Regions from separate parts of the Streptomyces sp. NPDC018833 genome, predicted to be linked through region 2. Evidence: riboswitches for the same ligand, from Rfam matches in the RefSeq annotation. Region 2 holds a riboswitch; each other region holds the start of a gene.
The links. A riboswitch is a leader RNA that binds a small molecule or an ion and turns the genes downstream of it on or off. The one in region 2 is predicted to bind cobalamin.

Region 1: linked by a shared signal. The riboswitch ahead of ACH5AF_RS05720 (energy-coupling factor ABC transporter permease) and the one ahead of ACH5AF_RS27170 (ABC transporter substrate-binding protein) in region 2 are both predicted to bind cobalamin.
Region 3: linked by a shared signal. The riboswitch ahead of ACH5AF_RS22770 (ribonucleoside-diphosphate reductase subunit alpha) and the one ahead of ACH5AF_RS27170 (ABC transporter substrate-binding protein) in region 2 are both predicted to bind cobalamin.
Region 4: linked by a shared signal. The riboswitch ahead of ACH5AF_RS32855 (cobalamin biosynthesis protein) and the one ahead of ACH5AF_RS27170 (ABC transporter substrate-binding protein) in region 2 are both predicted to bind cobalamin.

What each region holds. Positions count from the first base shown of each region.
Region 1 is NZ_JBIRZM010000002.1:389,822-394,504, forward strand. It holds gene dhaK (dihydroxyacetone kinase subunit DhaK) at 1-472, shown strand, start outside; gene dhaL (dihydroxyacetone kinase subunit DhaL) at 520-1,134, shown strand; gene ACH5AF_RS05715 (PTS-dependent dihydroxyacetone kinase phosphotransferase subunit DhaM) at 1,131-1,544, shown strand; cobalamin riboswitch at 1,646-1,843, shown strand; gene ACH5AF_RS05720 (energy-coupling factor ABC transporter permease) at 1,872-2,561, shown strand; gene ACH5AF_RS05725 (energy-coupling factor ABC transporter substrate-binding protein) at 2,558-3,025, shown strand; gene cbiQ (cobalt ECF transporter T component CbiQ) at 3,032-3,781, shown strand; gene ACH5AF_RS05735 (energy-coupling factor ABC transporter ATP-binding protein) at 3,778-4,611, shown strand.
Region 2 is NZ_JBIRZM010000015.1:192,202-196,884, reverse strand. It holds gene ACH5AF_RS27175 (FecCD family ABC transporter permease) at 1-738, opposite strand, end outside; gene ACH5AF_RS27170 (ABC transporter substrate-binding protein) at 735-1,970, opposite strand; cobalamin riboswitch at 2,197-2,382, opposite strand; partial or broken gene ACH5AF_RS27165 (histidinol phosphatase) at 2,438-2,578, opposite strand; gene ACH5AF_RS27160 (transposase) at 2,643-3,185, shown strand; gene ACH5AF_RS27155 (IS3 family transposase) at 3,107-3,826, shown strand; gene ACH5AF_RS27150 (DUF4189 domain-containing protein) at 3,834-4,520, shown strand; gene ACH5AF_RS27145 (hypothetical protein) at 4,525-4,683, opposite strand, start outside.
Region 3 is NZ_JBIRZM010000011.1:234,100-238,782, forward strand. It holds gene ACH5AF_RS22770 (ribonucleoside-diphosphate reductase subunit alpha) at 1-1,744, opposite strand, end outside; cobalamin riboswitch at 1,883-2,016, opposite strand; gene ACH5AF_RS22775 (Uma2 family endonuclease) at 2,123-2,707, shown strand; gene mctP (monocarboxylate uptake permease MctP) at 2,772-4,406, opposite strand; gene ACH5AF_RS22785 (DUF3311 domain-containing protein) at 4,403-4,683, opposite strand, start outside.
Region 4 is NZ_JBIRZM010000024.1:45,448-50,130, forward strand. It holds gene ACH5AF_RS32850 (cobyric acid synthase) at 1-934, opposite strand, end outside; gene ACH5AF_RS32855 (cobalamin biosynthesis protein) at 931-1,881, opposite strand; cobalamin riboswitch at 1,971-2,113, opposite strand; gene ACH5AF_RS32860 (hypothetical protein) at 2,260-2,481, opposite strand; gene ACH5AF_RS32865 (anion permease) at 2,494-3,732, opposite strand; gene ACH5AF_RS32870 (class II aldolase/adducin family protein) at 3,953-4,642, shown strand.

The DNA of each region.
Region 1 (4,683 bases), on a different contig from region 2:
GTCCATCGCCCGGCAGGTGAACGCGTCCTCCCGCAGCTTCGGGGTCGCGCTCAGCGCGTGCAGTACCCCCGCCAAGGGCGGCCCCACCTTCGATCTTCCGCCAGGTGAGCTGGAGTTGGGCGTCGGCATCCACGGCGAGCCGGGCCGGGAGCGGCGGGCGATGATGACGGCACGGGAGATCGCGGACTTCGCCGTCGGCGCGGTCCTCGACGACCTGCGCCCCACCCGCCCGGTGATCGCGCTCGTCAACGGGATGGGCGGCACTCCTCTGCTGGAGCTGTACGGCTTCAACGCCGAGGTGCAGCGGGTGCTCACCGAACGCGACGTCGTGGTGGCCCGCACGCTCGTCGGCAACTACGTCACCTCGCTCGACATGTCGGGCTGCTCGGTGACGCTGTGCCAGGTGGACGAGGAGCTGCTGAGGCTGTGGGACGCGCCGGTGCAGACGCCCGCCCTGCGGTGGGGACGCTGAGCGTCCGCCCCGCCGCCCGACCGGTGATCCGATCCCAGGAGTCTCCCGTGCTCGACGCCCCATTCTTCCGCCGCTGGCTCACGACCGCCGCCGCGGCCGTGGACCGCGAGGCCGACCATCTGACCGAGCTGGATTCCGCGATCGGCGACGCCGATCACGGAAGCAACCTCCAGCGCGGGTTCGCGGCGGTCGTCGCGGCCTTGGAGAAGGAGGTGCCGGCCGCTCCCGGAGCCGTACTGGTCCTGGCGGGGCGGCAGTTGATCTCGACAGTGGGCGGGGCTTCCGGGCCGCTGTACGGGACGCTGCTGCGGCGGACCGGCAAGGCACTGGGCGACGACGCCGAGGTGAGCGCAGGGCAGCTGGCCGAGGCGCTGAGGGCGGGGGTCGCGGCCGTGGCCCAGCTGGGCGGCGCCAAGGCGGGCGACAAGACGATGCTGGACGCTCTGGAGCCGGCCGTCGCCGCGCTCGGCGACAGCACACAGTCGTTCGCCGCGGCTCGTGAGGCGGCCGAACAAGGGGCGGTGGCGACGGTGCCGCTACAGGCGCGCAAGGGCAGGGCCAGCTATCTCGGGGAGCGGAGCATCGGGCATCAGGATCCGGGGGCGACGTCGTCGGCGCTGCTCGTGGCGGCGCTCGCCGAGACGGCGGAGGCGGCCGGATGAGCGGCGACAGCCGACGGGTCGGGATCGTGCTGGTGTCGCACAGCGCGGACGTGGCGCGTTCGGTCGCCGCTCTGGCACGCGGTCTTGCGGGCGGCGGTGAGCTCGCCCCGGTCGCCGCGGCGGGCGGCACGCCGGACGGCGGCCTCGGCACCAGCTCGGAGTTGATCTCGGCCGCGGCAGCGGAGGTGGACGGTGGCGCGGGCGTGGCCGTGCTGGTCGATCTGGGCAGTGCCGTGCTCACGGTGAAGGCCCTGCTCGCCGAGGGCGACGAACTGCCCGACGGCACACGGCTGGTGGACGCGCCCTTCCTCGAGGGCGCGGTGGCCGCGGTGGTGACCGCTTCGGCCGGGGGCGACCTGGACGCGGTGGAGGCGGCGGCCTCGGAGGCGTACGGCTACCGCAAGGAGTGAGGAGTGGCAGGTGGGGCCCGTGCGGCCGGGTGTGGCGAACGGCTCACCCGGCAGCGGGCCGGTGCACCCGTGCGCGGCTTGTGATGTCGCTGGTCGGCGCACTACTGTCACGGAGCCTTGGTGTTCGGGAAACCGGTGAAGTACCGGTGCGGCCCTCGCCACTGTGATCGGGAAGTCCGGCTCCACCCCCTCAGGGGAAGTCACTGGGCAACCGCGGGAGTCCGCGGTACCTGGGAAGGCGGAGTCACGGGCGGCATGACCCGTCAGCCAGGAGACCGGCCAGGGCGCGCTGTCCATCCACGAGGTGCTGGAGAGGGTCTCCCGACCATGCATATAGCCGAGGGGTATCTGCCCCCGTTGCACGCCGCCGCCTGGGGCGTCGCGGCCGCCCCGTTCGTCGTCCACGGTGTACGCGCCCTGACCCGTGAAGTCAGGGACCACCCGGAGTCCACCCTGCTGCTCGGCGCGTCCGGTGCCTTCACGTTCGTGCTCTCCGCGCTGAAGATCCCGTCGGTGACGGGCAGCTGCTCGCATCCGACCGGAACGGGACTCGGCGCGATCCTGTTCCGGCCGCCGATCATGGCGGTGCTCGGCACGATCACCCTGTTGTTCCAGGCGCTGTTGCTGGCGCACGGCGGCCTCACGACGCTCGGCGCCAACGTGTTCTCCTTGGCGATCGTCGGCCCGTGGGCCGGTTACGGGGTCTACCGGCTGCTGCGGCGCTCCGGCGTCCCGCTGATGATGGCCGTGTTCTTCGGCGCGTTCATGGCCGACCTGTCGACGTACTGCGTCACCAGCGTGCAGCTGGCACTCGCGTTCCCCGACCCGAGCAGCGGATTCGCGGGCGCGCTCGCGAAGTTCGGCGGCATCTTCGCACTCACGCAGATCCCGCTCGCGGTGAGCGAGGGGCTGCTCACCGTGCTGGTGATGCGGCTGCTCAGCCAGTCCAGCAAGGGCGACCTTGCCCGGCTCGGCGTCCTGGTCCCGGGCGCGAAGAAGGAGGCCGTGGTCCGATGAGCCGTAACGCGAGGATCAATACGCTGCTGTTGCTGGTCGTGGCGGCGCTGGCCGTCCTGCCGCTCGCACTGGGGCTCGGCGACCACAAGGAGGAGCCGTTCACCGGATCCGACGGGCAGGCGGAGACGGCGATCACGGAGCTCGAACCGGACTACGAGCCGTGGTTCTCCCCGCTGTACGAGCCGCCGTCGGGCGAGATCGAGTCGGCGCTGTTCTCACTCCAGGCCGCGCTCGGCGCGGGAGTGCTGGCGTACTACTTCGGTCTGCGCAGGGGGCGCAGGCAGGGCGAGGAGCGGGCCGCGGCGCGCGCCGGAGAAGTCACCGGCGAGGTGACCACCGGCGTGCTCGCCGACGGGGCCGCCGACGAGATGACCGGCGAGGTCACCGAGGCGACGTCAGGCAGCGCGCGGACCGGCCTCTCCGGGGCCGACGGCCGCGACGCTCCGGCCACGAAGGTGCCCTAGCCGCCGATGCTGCCCATCGACGCGGCGGCGCACAGCAGTCGCTGGCGCCGACGCCATCCCTTTGAGAAGGCCGTCCTCGGACTGGGGCTGACCGTCACGGCGGTCTGCCTGCCGCCGTGGCCGGGCGCTGTCCTCGTGGCCGCCACCGCCCTCGGCGTCCTGCTGGGCCCAGCCGGGGTCGCGCCCCGGCAGCTGTGGCGGGCCTTCCGCATCCCGCTCGGGTTCTGCGTCACCGGGGCGCTGCCGCTGCTGTTCGCCGTGGGCGGTGCCGCGGGACCGGTGTCCTTCGCGCCCGACGGCCCCGAACATGCCGGGGAGTTGCTGCTGCGGACCTCCGCGGCCTCACTCGGCGTGTTGCTGTTCGCGTTCACCACACCGGTCTCCGACGCCCTGCCCCGGCTGGTGCGCGCCGGAGTGCCGCCGGCGGTGGTGGACGTGGCGCTGGTGATGTACCGGATCAGTTTCCTGCTGCTGGACGCGATCACCCGGGTCCGGCAGGCACAGGCCGCCCGCCTGGGTCACACGAGCCGGGCGGCGGCGTGGCGCTCGCTGGCCGGGCTGGGCGCGACCGCGTTCGTCCGCGCCTTCGACCGGGCGGAGCGCCTGCAGGCGGGGCTCGCCGGACGTGGCTACGACGGCACGCTGCGGGTTCTGGTGCCCCGGTCGTCCGTGTCGCGTCCCTTCCTCGCCTCCGTCGCCGCGCTGCTGGCGAGCATCGTGCTGCTCACCCACCTGCTGGAAAGGTTCGTCCTGTGATCGTTGAGCTCGTGGACGCCGGTTTCGCCTACGAGGACGGGCCCGCCGTGCTGAGCGGCGTCGGTTTCGCGCTCGCCGAGGGCCGCTCCACGGCGCTGCTGGGGCGCAACGGCAGCGGAAAGACCACCCTGCTACGGCTGCTGAGCGGCGGACTGCGCCCGGTGACGGGACAGCTGCGGCTGGACGGCGAACCCGTGACGTACGACCGCGCCGGGCTGACCCGCCTGCGGACGAGCGTACAGCTGGTGGTGCAGGACCCCGACGACCAGTTGTTCGCGGCGTCGGTCGAACAGGACGTGTCGTTCGGCCCCATGAACCTCGGTCTGACGGAGGAGCAGGTACGCGCCCGGGTGGACGAGGCGCTGGCGGCCATGGACATCGTGGGGCTGGCGGACCGGCCGACACACCTGCTCTCGTACGGGCAGCGCAAACGGGCGGCGATCGCCGGCGCGGTGGCGATGCGGCCGCGGGTGCTGATCCTCGACGAGCCGACCGCGGGGCTCGACCCGCACGGTCAGGAGAGGCTGCTGGAGGTCCTGGGCTCGCTGGGTGCTTCCGGTACGACCGTGGTGATGGCGACCCATGATGTGGACCTGGCACTGCGCTGGGCGGACGAGGCGGCCGTGCTCGCGCCCACGGGCCTGCGCACAGGTCCGGTCGCGGATCTCCTGGCGGACCAGGCGCTGTTGGACGCGGCGCGCCTGCGGAGGCCGTGGGGCACGGCGGTGACGGAGCTGCTGCGGTCGCATGGCCTGCTGGCGCCGGCGGAGACGGGCCCCCGTACCTCGGAGGACCTGTCCCGCTGGATCTCGGGAGCGGCTCGGGCCTGACGCCGGGAGGGCGCATCGGGGACGTCCGCTGCCCGTGCCCGGCCGGGCAGTACCGGACGCTGTGCGGAGGGG
Region 2 (4,683 bases):
GGCGTTGAGACGTTTGGCGGTCAGCAGCGCCGTGAGCAGGCCCGCGCCGATGACGGGCAGCATCACCTGGAGGTCGGGCCAGGTGGTGGCGCTGAAACTGCCCAGGCCCCACATGACGAACTGCTGGGCGCGCTCGGGCCGGGCGTAGACGAGCATCACGCCGACCACCGCGGTGGCCGCCGAGCCGATCATGACGCCGATGACGAGCAACGTGACGGCCGACCGCACCCACCTGGAGATCAGCAGGACGAGGGCCAGCACGGCGGCGGCGCCGAGAGAGGCGGCGATGACGACGCCTACGCGCCCCAGGCCGGCCAGGTCTCCGGTGAAGCTGCCGGCGACGCCGCCGGTGCCGACCACCACGGCGGCGACGCCCATGCTGGCACCCGAGCTCACCCCTAGGGAGAACGGATCGGCCAGCGCGTTGCGGAACAGGGTCTGCATCTGCAGGCCCGCCACCGCGAGGGCGGCCCCGACGCCGGCGGCGGTCAGCGCGCGCGGCAGTCTGACCTCTTCGACGATCACGGTCCAGCGCGGGTCGTCGGCGGTGGCACCGAACAGGATCCGCACCACGTCCGCCACCGGCACCGGATGGGAGCCTGTCGCGAGGGTGAGCACAAACAGCACGGCGGTACCGACCGCGAGAGCGAGGACGACGGAGAGGCGCCGCCGTCCCGGCCGCGCGGCGCGCGGGGCGTCCGGGGCGGCGGCCGACGCCAGGGTCATGTGCGTCGTCACGCCTTGGGCACCTGCTGGTAGAAGGTGAACGTGTGGTCCTTCGCCTGGTCCGGGTGCATCAGCGCGAAGAGGTCGGCAAGGACGAGGTCCGGGCGCAGCACACCGCGCTCGAAGTAGTCGTTGCCGCCGCCGGGGCCGAGCGCCTTGGTGTTCGTCCAGACCCCACCGTCGGACACGGCCTTCAGCTGCCCGTACCGGCTGTCGGCCTTCACCGCGTCGGCAGTGGACTTCCACTGCTGGTCGGCGATCCAGACCGGGGCTTGGCCGCCTTTTGCGTACACGGCCTCGAAGTTGAGCTGGAGGCCGCCGGTGCCCGGATCGCCGGCCCACGGGTAGGTGCCGCCCGCGTCCTTGATCAGTTGGGCCGCGTAGCTGCTGCCGGCGGGCATGGACCAGGTGCCCTGGTACATCGTGCCGGGCAGGACCTCCACGGGCTTGCCCGCCTTGACCGCTTGCGCGCCCTTTTCGGCGACCTTCCGGTAGTCGCCCTCGATGGTGCTGAACACCTCGCCGGCGCGCTGCTCCGCCCCGGTGAGCGCGGCCATGGCCTTGACCCACTCGGCGCGGCCGAGCGGACTCGGCTCCAGCCACTCGGCGTTGGCGACGACAGCGATGCCGGCCTGACGCAGCTTGGGGTACTGCGGGTCGTCGGTGCCCTGGGTCATCAGGACGTCGGGCTTGGCGCCGATGACGGTCTCGGCGTTGAGTGTGCGGTCCTTGGCGTACTCGGTGACCTTGCCTGCCTTCACCCCCTCGATCACCTCGGCGGAGGAGATGGCCGTGGCGCTCGCGACACCGGTCAGCACGCCCAGGGTTCCGGTCTCGGTCAGCAGCGGAAGGTGGGTGGTGGAGGCGGAGTACAGGCTCTTGACGGGAACGGAGACCTGCTGTGCGGACGCCAGGTCACCGGTCAGCTTTGGCTTCGGCGCACCGCACTTGACCAGTACGTATGACTCGGGCTTGCCCTTGGGGAAGGGCTCCTTGACGGTGAGGACCTGGTAGCTCTTCTCATACCGGAGGGAGAAGTTCTTGGCGTGCTTCACCGTCGACTTGACCGGGAAGTAGTCCTTGGCCGGGTCGAAGTCCTTGATGCAGCCCTTCCCGGCGGTCTTTGCCTTGGCGTCGGCGGGTGGGCCGGAGTCACCGCCGCATGCGGTGAGTGTGAGGGCGGCGGTCAGGCAGGCTGCCGCGGCGACCAGACGGCGGCCGGGCATGAGGGACCGTACGGACAAGGTGACTCCTGGTGGCGTGCGTGGGCAGCGCGTACCGGCATTCCGATGCGCGTGATGCGGTGTACGGGAAGGAATCCGCTGGGGGCGGTTCTTCAGTCCCTTGGGGAACGGGCCCGTGCGTTAAGCCAGGCAGGCCGACTCCGCAGAACCACGGGCAGCACCTGGCTGCCACCGCACATATGCAGGCACACGAGTGCCACCGCCTCTCCTGGGGAAATCCGCCCCGTACATCGAGGTGCGACGGCGTGAGTCTCCTGACTCGGGATCACAGCTTCTCCGGCCTTCCCACTCCCGGATGGGGTGGTGGCCATGGGTGGAGTCGCTCCCCTTACACAGTGGCGGTACCGTGCCGGAATCTCACCGGCTTCCTCGTTCCGCCGTCGCTTGTCGGACGGAAGCATCGCAGAACCGGCCCCGGCCCGCCAGACGCACCTCTGTGCGATCAGCCACAGCCGTAAGTGCAGCCATCACGACAAGGAGTGCTCTGCCCCGGTCGGCGCGGCCGGGTGAGGCTCGCCGGGGAGGAAGGTCACCTGGGGCGCGCCCGTGCGCGGATGGGCGGTGACCTCGCTCGTCACGCCGTAGACCTGGGCCAGGAGTTGGGGTGAAGCTTCCCCTTGATCGTGGACACCTGGAGACTGGGACTTGAGGTTCCAGAGGAAGTAGCACCAGGTGGGAAGCAAGTACACGAAGCGGTACTCCGAGGAGTTCAAGGGGGACGCTGTCGCGCTCGTCGACTCCTCGGGCAAGACGGTCACTGCGGTCGCGGGGGAGTTCGGCATCAGCTCCGAATCCTTGCGCGGCTGGTACCGCGAGGCCAAGACGGACCGGGGCGAGGGCACCCCCGGCGAGTTGACCAGTGCCGAGCGCGAGGAGCTCAAGCGGCTGCGCAAGGAGAACCGCGAACAGCAGCAGACGATCGAGATCCTGAAAAAAGGCGACCGCCTTCTTCGTGAAGGAGAACGACCGGTGAGCGAGTTGTACCGGTTCATCCATGCGGAGAAGGCGAACTACCCGATCGTTCTGCTGTGCCGGGTGCTGCATGTGGCCCGCTCCTCCTGCTACGCCCGGCGCGAGGCGAGGCCGCCCCTCGCGCCCGGCAGTCCGCCGACGACGCGCTCGCGCACGAGATCACGGTGCCGCACCTCGCTTCCCGTCGCGCCTACGGCGTTCCGCGCATCCACGCCGAGCTGCGGCGTCGGGGGCGCGGGGTGAACCGCAAGCGCGTCGCCCGCGTGATGCGCGAGCGCGGCATCCGCGGCGTCACCCGCCGCAAGCGGTGCTCGCTGACCCGGCCGGATATGAAGGCGAAGCCGGCCCCGGACCTGATCGGCCGCGACTTCCACGCCGAGCGCCCCGGCACCGAGCTGGTCGGCGACATCACCTACCTGCCCACCGCGGAGGGGTGGCTCTACCTCGCCTGCCGGCTGGACCCGGCCACCCGCGAGGTTGTCGGCCATGCCATGGCCGGCCACCACCGCGCCGAACTCGTCGTGGACGCCCTCGACATGGCTCAACGACGCGGCGGACCGGCGCCCGGCCGCGTGGTCCACAGTGATCGCGGCAGCGAACACACCTCGGCCCAATTCCGCGATCACGTATGGAGGTTGGGGCTACGGCAAAGTTGCGGGCGCACCGGGGCATGCTTCGACAACGCCGCCGCGGAAAGTTTCTGGGCTCTCCTCGAAGAAGAGATCGGCACCCGCACCTGGCCCGACCGGGCCACCGCCCGCGCCGAGGTCTTCAACTTCATCGAGACCTTCTACAACCGCCGCCGTCTGCGCAAACACAAGACCTTCGGCTACCTCACCCCGGCCGAGACCCGGCAGCGGCATCAGCACACCCTCGCGGCATAACGAACGAGTGTCCAACGTCACGGCGAAACTTCACGGCACCCGCTTCCCTGGGGCCGGAACAGGCCCGGCGGGAAACCCGGGTGGTAAGTCGCCGGGCAAGGCCGCCGCAGGTGTCGCCGCCGCCATCGCGGGAGTGATGCTGGTGTTCGCGCTCGCGGAGGGCCACAGCACGTCGGGCGACGACTCCGACTCCTCCGCGATTCCCGCTGTTTCTGCCGATCCGTACGTGCCCGACGATCCAACGTATGGCGACTCCGCCGTCGATCCGGACGACACGGTGACCGAGGACCCGTCGACGGAGGAACCCGACCCCGATCCGCTGACCGACGATCCCGCCCCCGAAACGACGGAAGCCCCGGCCCCGCCACCTGCCCCGACCTCGCCACCTGCGCCGGCTCCACGGCCGAACTATTACGGCGCCATAGCCGTGGCGAGCAACGGCGCCTACGGCCGAGCTTGGGACTACAAATCCGCGAGTGCTGCGCAGCAAGCCGCACTGAACAGCTGCCCAGGCAGCTGCAAGGTCCTCGTGTCGTTCGCCAACAGCTGTGGCGCTGTGGCCTACAACCCCAACGCCCATCGCTACTGGGGTGGTCACGGCGCCAGTCAGACCGAAGCCAAGAACAACGCGATAAGCCATGCAGGCGGCGGGGATTGGATCACCGTGGTACGCACCACGCGGTATAACTCCTGAGCAGTCAGCTGATGCCATCCTGGAAGTCGCTGGTCAGGTCGGCTGGCTGGCGGGCCAGATAGCTCCTGACCAGGCCAAGGCGGTGAACCATCATGCGGGCGCTCAGCAGCCAGCCGCCCGCGGAGCGCGGGCCGGGCAGGGCCAGCAGGGTGTTTGCCGCATT
Region 3 (4,683 bases), on a different contig from region 2:
GCAGAACACCGCGCGCCGTGCGCGTCTGGGACCAGGCGGGCAGGGGGCCGTTGCGCTCGGCGAGGTCGCAGGACGCCTCGTACGCGGCGAGCATGATCCGCTCGGCGATGCGGGTGGACAGCGCACGCGCCTCGGCCGAGTCGAAGGGCAGCCTGAGCTTGAAGAAGACGTCCTGGAGACCCATGGCGCCGAGCCCGACGGGGCGCCACTTGGCATTGGAGCGCCCGGCCTGCTCGGTCGGGTAGAAATTGATGTCGACGACTCGGTCGAGGAAGGTGACCGCGGTGCGGACGGTGGCGTCCAGCCGCTCCCAGGCAATCCCCCCGCCGTCGGCTCCCTGCTCGACGAAGGCGCCGAGGTTCACCGAGCCGAGGTTGCAGACGGCCGTCTCGCCGTCGTCGGTGACCTCCAGGATCTCGGTGCACAGGTTCGAGGAGTGCACGACCGGGCCGGGCTCGGCGGTCTGGTTGGCGGTGCGGTTGGAGGCGTCCTTGAAGGTCATCCAGCCGTTGCCGGTCTGCGCGAGCGTGCGCATCATGCGGCCGTAGAGATCGCGTGCCGGAATGGTCCGGCGGGCGAGGCCGGCGGCCTCGGCCCGGCGGTAGGCCGCGTCGAACGCCTCGCCCCACAGGTCGACCAGTTCGGGCACGTCGGCCGGTGAGAACAGCGACCAGTCGGAGTCGGCCTCGACGCGCCGCATGAACTCGTCGGGGATCCAGTGCGCGAGGTTGAGGTTGTGCGTACGCCGGGCGTCCTCACCGGTGTTGTCGCGCAGCTCCAGGAACTCCTCGATGTCCGCGTGCCAGGTCTCCAGGTAGATCGCGGCGGCGCCCTTGCGCCGGCCGCCCTGGTTCACGGCGGCGACGGAGGCGTCGAGGGTCTTGAGGAACGGGACGATGCCGTTGGAGTGGCCGTTGGTGCCGCGGATCAGCGAACCCCGGGCGCGGATGCGGGAGTACGAGAGCCCGATGCCGCCCGCGTGCTTCGAAAGGCGCGCGACCTGGTGGTAGCGGTCGTAGATCGAGTCGAGTTCGTCGAGGGGTGAGTCCAGCAGGTAGCAGGACGACATCTGGGGGTGGCGGGTGCCGGAGTTGAAGAGCGTGGGGGAGGAGGGGAGATAGTCGAGCCGGCTCATCAGGCCGTACAGGTCGGCCACCTCGTCCACCGCGCGGGTGCTGCCCGTCTTTGAATCGGATGCAGTCTCGGCGAGGCCGGAGGCTACGCGCAGCATGAAGTGCTGTGGCGTCTCGATGACCTGACGGCTGATGGGGTGGCGCAGGAGGTAGCGGCTGTAGAGCGTGCGCAGGCCGAAGTAGCCGAAGCGGTCGTCGGCACCCGGGTCGATCAGTGCGTCGAGCCTGGCGGCGTGCCGGGCCACGAACGCGGCCGTGCGGTCGGCGATCAGGCCCTCGCGGTGGCCGACCGAGACGGAGGCGGAGAACGACACCGCGCCCTCACCCGCAGCCTCGTCGGCGATGGTGCGGGTCAGCAGCCGGGCGGCGAGACGGGAGTAGGCCGGGTCCTCGGAGATGAGGCCGGCGGCGGCATCGGTGGCGAGGGAGCGAAGTTCGGCCGCGTCGGATCCGGCGTGCCGGCCGCGCAGCGCGGCTGCGGCGACCCTGCCGGGGTCGGCGTCGGGCAGATCGGCGGTGAGGTCCGTCAGGGTCCGCAGAAGTACGGTCCCGGGGCCGTCCGCGGTCCGGTCTGCGGTGCCTGAAGCCGGATCGGCTGGCGCGATGGTCATGTGGTGCTCTCCCTCGCTCGGCTCTGGGCCGGCGGAGGGCGGGGCCATTCGGTCGCCGGATCCGCGTACGGGCAAGCACGACTGATGGCGTCCACCGGCCCAACCGCGAGGCCCGGACGTCTCGGCACCCGGTTCGGTCGAGCCGGATGCACCGTCGGCAGGTCCTCGGACTTGTCGGATACGGCGAAGCGCACCGGATCACACCGTTGCGGGACAGTTCCGGATTCGCACCGGATTCCCCTGCGGCGACAGCGAGCATGAGCATACATGTGGGGGCGGGTGGCTGCGCATGCCCCCACATGTTGTGTCTCCGTGGCGAACGGAAGGCCGGGCGGTGAGCTGTGAACCTCGCTATCGTGGTGGACGAAGGGAGGGTCCATGACCGTGACCACCGATCGCCCGCACCTGGACACCGACGACTTCGACGAGGTCTTCCGGATACTGGCCCGCACGACCGAGGGCGTGCGTCTGGAACTGATCGACGGGAAGCTCAGGAGCAAAGCGGTGCTGGACGGGGATCACGGGCGCATCATCCAGTGGCTGACGCGCATCTGCATGCAGGCGCGTCCGGAGCTGTGGCTCCATCCGGACCAAGGCCTGAAGGTGCAGGAGTACCGGAAGGGCCGGGCCAGGCCGGACGGCTCCCTGGCTCCCAGTGACGCCTTCGTCGGCCAAGGCGAGTGGGCAGACCCCGACCAGGTGCTCATGGCCGTCGAGGTCACCTCGTACGACTCGGACACCGACGAACGCGACCGCGTCGAGAAGCCACGCTCGTACGCCCAGACGGGCATCCCGGTCTACTTGCTGATCGACCGGGACAGCTGCGAAGTGACGGTCTTCAGTCAGCCCGACGGCGTGCGCTACGAGAACGCCCACACCGTGCCCTTTGGCAAGGACATCAGCCTGCCGGCACCAGTGGACATCACCCTGGTGACCGAGCAGCTCAAGGACTGGGTGAACTGACCGCACGACGAAGGGCCGTCGCATCTCCCCCGGGGAGACGCGACGGCCCTTGCGTACGCGATCGTCAGTGGCCGCCGGGGGCACCCGCCGTGGCCGACGGCAGCTCGGTCTTGACGCCGGGGTCTCCCGCGTCGGCCGTGTAGTCGGACGGGCTGGTCTCGTCGACGCCGTCGGGGGCCTTGAGCGCCTTCAGGACGAAGGTGAGGACCACGGTGACGACGACGTTCAGCACGAACGCGGTGAGGCCGATGTAGCCGATCTCGCCGATGCCGGGGATCTCGGCCGACGAGCCGCCGAAGTGCTTCTGCGTCGGGCTGGCCACACCGTACGCGGCGGCCGTGCCGTAGATCATGCCGGCCGCCCAGCCGGCGATGAGCGCCCAGCGGTGGAACCAGCGGGTGAACAGGCCGCCCACCAGGGCAGGGAACGTCTGCAGGATCCAGATGCCGCCCAGCAGCTGGAAGTTGATCGCCACGGTCTTGTCCATGGTGAGGACGAAGGCCAGGGCGCCGACCTTCACCAGCAGCGAGACCAGCTTGGAGACCTTGGTCTCCTGCGCCGGCGTCGCGTCGGGCTTGAGGAAGTCCTTGTAGATGTTCCGCGTGAACAGGTTGGCCGCGGCGATGGACATGATGGCCGCGGGGACCAGCGCTCCGATGCCGATCGCGGCGAACGCGACGCCCGCGAACCAGTCCGGGAACATGTTCTCGAACAGCTGCGGGATGGCGAGCTGACCGTTGGTCACCTTCACGCCCGCGGCGATGGCCATGAAGCCGAGCAGCGCCAGCAGGCCGAGCATCAGCGAGTACAGCGGCAGGATGGTGGTGTTGCGGCGGATCACCTCACGGCTGCGCGAGGAGAGCGTCGCCGTGATGGAGTGCGGGTACATGAAGAGCGCGAGCGCCGAGCCGAGCGCCAGGGTGGCGTAGCCCCACTGGCCCAACTCACCGGGCACCAGCGCACCACGTGGCTTGTCGGTCGCCGGGTTGATCTGGGTGTACGCCTCTCCGGCCTTGGCGAAGATGTCGTCGAAGCCGCCCAGCTTGATCGGGATGTAGATGATCGCCACGGCGATGACGATGTAGATCAGCGTGTCCTTGACGAACGCGATGAGCGCCGGGGCGCGCAGGCCGGAGGAGTACGTGTAGGCCGCGAGCACACCGAAGGCGATCAGCAGGGGCAGGTCCTTGATGAACCAGTTGGTGTCCTCGCCGCCGCCGACGCCCATGACGTCGAGCACGGCCTGGATGCCGACCAACTGGAGCGCGATGTACGGCATGGTGGCGAGGATGCCGGTGACGGCGACGGCCAGCGACAGGCCCTTGGAGCCGAAGCGTCCGCGGACGAAGTCCGAGGTGGTGACGTAGCCGTGCTTGTGCGACACCGACCACAGCCGCGGCAGGAAGGTGAAGATCAGCGGGTAGACGAGGATCGTGTAGGGGACGGCGAAGAAGCCGGCCGCGCCCGCCGCGTAGATGGCCGCCGGGACGGCGACGAAGGTGTACGCGGTGTAGAGGTCGCCGCCGAGCAGGAACCAGGTCACCCAGGTGCCGAACGACCGGCCGCCCAGGCCCCATTCGTCGAGGCTGTGCTCGTTCTCGGCCTTGCGCCAGCGCGCGGCCAGGAAGCCCATGACCGTCACGGCCACGAAGAAGAAGATGAAGACGCCGAGTGCGACGCCGTTCACGCCGTCCTTCACTGGGACGCACCCCCTTTGCGAGCGCGCTGGTCACGCTGCCACAGCTTGTAGGCGATCATCGTCAGCACGGTCGATACCAGGACCCAGAGCATCTGGTACCAGTAGAAGAACGGCATGCCGATGAAGGTCGGCTCGAGCTTCGCGTAGGAACCGACCCAGAGCATCGCCACGAAGGGCGCGAACAGGCAGAGGGCGATGATCACGCGCACCGGTGTGACGACCGGTTGTTTCGCTTCGGGCGCTTCAGGCGCGTCCGGTGCCTCGGGCAGTGCTGACA
Region 4 (4,683 bases), on a different contig from region 2:
TGCCGCGCGTGCCCGGGACGACCACCAGGTCGGCGTCCGCCAGTTCTTCGGGGCGGTCCACGAAGCGCACCACGACACCCGGTTCGGCGGCCAGCGCGTCCACATCGGTGAAGTTCGACATCAGCGGTACCGCGCACACGGCGACCCGCAGCACGTCATCGCCGACCGGCGGAGCCACGACCGACTCCCTGACCGCCCCGCGCAGCGACACCCGCAGCCCGTCCTCCTCGTCGATGCCGAGGCCGTGCGCGTAGGGCAGGACGCCGAACGCCCGCCGCCCGGTGAGCCCGTGCAGCATGTCGAGTCCTGGCTCCAGCAGCGTCACGTCCCCGCGGAACTTGTTCACCAGGTAGCCGGCGACCAGCGCCTGGTCCTCGGGTGCCAGCAGCGCCGTCGTCCCGAAGAACTGCGCGAACACCCCGCCCCGGTCGATGTCCCCGACCACGAGCACCGGCAGTCGCGCGGCCCGCGCGATGCCCATGTTCACGATGTCCGTGCGCCGCAGATTGATCTCGGCCGGACTGCCCGCCCCTTCGCAGATCACCGCGTCATACGTGCCCCGCAGCTCCTCCAGGCACGCCAGAACCGGCTCGAACAACTCCCGCTGCCTGCCGCCGTGATAGCCCCTCGCGCTGAGCTCGCCGACCGGCCGGCCCATCAGCACGACCTGACTGGAGCGGTCGCTGCCGGGCTTGAGCAGCACCGGGTTCATCAGCGCGGTCGGCTCCACGCGGGCCGCCTGCGCCTGCATCGCCTGCGCCCGTCCGATCTCCGCGCCCTCGCGCGTCACGAACGAGTTCAGTGACATGTTCTGGCCCTTGAACGGCGCGACCTTCACCCCGCGCCGCACCAGCCAGCGGCAGATCCCGGCGGTGACGACGCTCTTGCCCGCGTCCGACGTGGTCCCCGCGACCAGCAGTCCGCCACCGCTCATGTACGCCTCCCCCTCATGGCCCCGTAGGCGAGCCGCGCTCCCGCGCACGCCACGAGCGTCAGCATTCCGATACGCCGCGACAGCCGCACGGCCCGGTCGATGTCGCCGAACTCCACCGCTCGGCCCTGCCCGCCCAGCACAGGCCGGTGCTCGACGCGGCCCCCGTACGACAGGGTCCCGCCCAGCCGTACGCCGAGCGCGCCCGCGAACGATGCCTCCACCGGGCCCGCGTTGGGGCTCGGATGCTTCGCCGCGTCGGCGCGCCACACGCGGACCGCCCCGCGTGGGTCCGGGCCCGCCACGGCGGCGAGCGCCGCGGTGAGCCGTGCGCCGGGCCAGCCCGCCACGTCGTCGAGCCGCGCGGAGGCCCAGCCGTAGCGCCGGTGGCGCGGTGACTTGTGGCCCACCATCGCGTCCAGCGTGTTCACCGCCCGGAAGCCGACGAGCCCGGGAACACCCGCGACCGCGCCCCACACCAGCGCGCCGACGACGGCGTCCGAGGTGTTCTCGGCGACCGACTCGACGACGGCACGGGCGATCTGCTGTTCGTCCAGGGCCTGCGGGTCACGCCCGCATAGATGGGGCAGCCGCGCACGGGCAGCCTCGACATCCCCCGCGGCCAGTGCCTCGCCGATGACGCGGGCCTCCCGGCCCAGCGTCGTGCCCCCGACCACGGCCCAGGTGGCGGCCGCGGTCAGGGCGACGGACGCGACGGGGGAGCGGCGCACGGCACGGGACGCCACCGCGCCCAGAGCCGCGGCGCCGCCCGCGCACACGGCGGTGTGCAGGGCGCCCCAGCCCCGGTGGTCGCGCCACAGCAGGCGCTCCACGGCGCCCGCGGCCCGCCCGAAGGCGGCCACGGGATGCCCGCGGCGGGGGTCGCCGACGAGCAGGTCACTGGCGAGGCCGGCGGCGGCGCCGTACACGAATACACGGTCGGCACGCATCGGGTCAGTGGTCCCGCAGGTGGTGTCCGACGGACAGGGCTGAACGGCAGCCAGGCATGGTGAGGTCCTCACTCAGGGTCCGCGCCCTGGTTCGACGTGACCGGCGGTGAGAGTTCCTGGCTCCCCGGCATGTGCGCCGGATGACAGTGGCGGGACCGCGCCGGATTCGCACCGGACTTCCTCTTCTGCCGCCGTATTTGGCCCCGGCAGTCCACCATGCCCGCGAACGCCCGTCAACTCACCCTTGACCTGCGGCAGGACAGTGTGCGAAGCCCCACATCCCGGATGCGCCGAAGCCGGGCCGAAGGCACACGGGGTGCCTCCGGCCCGGCTCCGAGCGGGACGGCGTCGTCAGCGGACGACAGGTGTCAGCGGGAGTCAGGTGACGATGAGATAGATCCCGTACGTCACGGCCGCGGCGCACAGGGCGAAGCAGGCGTAGGCGCCGGTGCGGACCATGGTGGCCGATCCGCCGTTCGCGCTCGCCGTCTCGTGCTTGGTCAGGCCCACGATGCCCAGGGTGAACAGGCCCACCAGGGCGACGGTGGCGATCAGGCTCACGCTGAACACGGAGCCGAGAGCTGCCCAGTCGATCTTCATGCTGATGATTCCTTACACCGTGGCCGGACGGACCGGCTCGGGGTCGGCCGGCGGCGTGGCCGGGGCCGGGATGGTGGTCTTGAGCTCGCCCGCGGGCGGCGGGGTGACGGCCGCGATGGCCGCGGTGACGACGCCCGCCGGCTCCCCGTCCGAGACGTCGTTGACGTTGGTGTGGTCGACGACCTGGCGGCGGGAGACGAACCAGATGGCGACGCAGGACGCGACCAGGAAGACGGCCACGGCCGCGACGCCCCAGGAACCCTGCTTGGTGACGAACTCCGAGCCCGCCGCGACGAGACCCGCGGCCGGCAGGGTCAGACCCCAGGCGACGAACATCCGGGTCGCGGTGGACCAGCGGACCACACCGCCCTTGCGGCCGAGACCCGCGCCCATCACCGCGCCGGAGCACGAGTGCGTGGTCGACAGCGAGAAGCCGAGGTTGGAGGAGGCGAGGATGACGCTCGCCGCACCGGTCTGGGCGGCGAAGCCCTGCTGCGGCTGCAGGTCGGTCAGGCCCTTGCCCATGGTGCGGATGATGCGCCAGCCGCCGAGGTAGGTGCCGAGGGCGATGGCGACACCGGCGGAGACGATGACCCACAGCGGAGGGTTGGAGCCCGGGGCGATGACGTTCCCGGCGACCAGGGCCAGGGTGATGATGCCCATCGTCTTCTGCGCGTCGTTGGTGCCGTGCGCCAGCGAGACGAGGCCGGCGGAGGCGATCTGCCCGGAGCGGTAGCCCTTGGCCGTGGCCTTCGGGTCGGCGTTCTTGCCGATCTTGTAGGTCAGCCGGGAGGCGAGGAACGCGGCGAAACCGGCCACGAGGGGCGCGGCGACCGCGGGGATCAGGACCTTGGTGATGACGACGCCGCCATTGACCGCGTTGAAACCGGCGGAGGCGACGGTGGCACCGATGAGGCCGCCCATCAGGGCGTGCGAGGAGCTGGACGGCAGACCGATGAGCCAGGTCAGCAGGTTCCAGAGGATGGCGCCGACGAGCGCCGCGAAGATGACTTCAGGGGAGATGCCTGATTCGTCGACGAGGCCACTGGAGATCGTCTTGGCGACCTCCACGGACAGGAACGCACCGACGAGGTTCAGAACGGCGGACATGGCCACCGCGGTCTTGGGCTTCAGGGCGCCGGTCGAGATGGTCGTCGCCATCGCGTTGGCGGTGTCGTGGAAACCGTTCGTGAAATCGAACACGAGAGCTGTCACGATCACAATCGCGAGCAGCAGCGTGATGTGTTCCATTTACCCAGGCAATCGTTTGACGTCATTGACTGGCCGACCGTAGGCAACCTGGGTGAACGGAAGATGAACTGGGTCCGGCTCCACGGTGTCGTTAAGTAGGTACGGGGCATTCCGTTTGGCCTTTCGGGACCCGTTGACAGCACCCGGCGTTCACTCGAACACACTCTGTCGTGGCCGCCGTCCCTGTCGGCCTCCGAGCCCGGCTGCAAGGATCGTCGTCATGACTGATCACGTGCGACAGGACACGATCGAACAGGCCTGGCACGACGTCGTAGCGACGGCCCGCAGAACCGCCGCGGAGGGACTGGTGGTCGGCACGTCCGGCAACGTCTCCGTACGGGTCGGTGATCTGGTGCTCGTCACGCCGAGCGGGGTGCCCTACGACCGGCTCGGGCCCGGCGACGTCGTCGCAGTGGACCTCGACGGCCGACAGACCATCGGCACGCTCGCCCCCACCAGCGAGCTGCCGCTCCACCTGGAGGTCTACCGGAACACAGCGGCCGCGGCCGTCGTCCACACCCACGCAGTGCACGCCACCGCCGTCTCGACTCTGGTGCCCGAGCTTCCGCCGATCCACTACATGACGGCGGCCCTCGGCGGCCCGGTCCGCGTGGCGCCCTACGCCCTCTACGGCACGCCCGAACTGGCCCGCGCCATGCTCACGGCCCTCCGGGACCGCACGGCCTGCCTCCTCCAGAACCACGGCACGGTCGCGTACGGCACGACGCCGGCCGAGGCGTACGACAGGACGGCCCAGCTGGAATGGATGTGCCAGGTCTGGCTGACGGCCTCCTCGGTCCCGCCGCTCACACCGCGGCTCCTGTCCGAAGAGGAACTCGCGTCGGCCGCCACCCGCCTGACGACCTACGGCCAGCCCGGGCTGCCGCACGGCGGTGATTCACGCCAGTGAGGACACGAACGGAGGCCATGCGGCTCCGGGGTGCAGCCCCG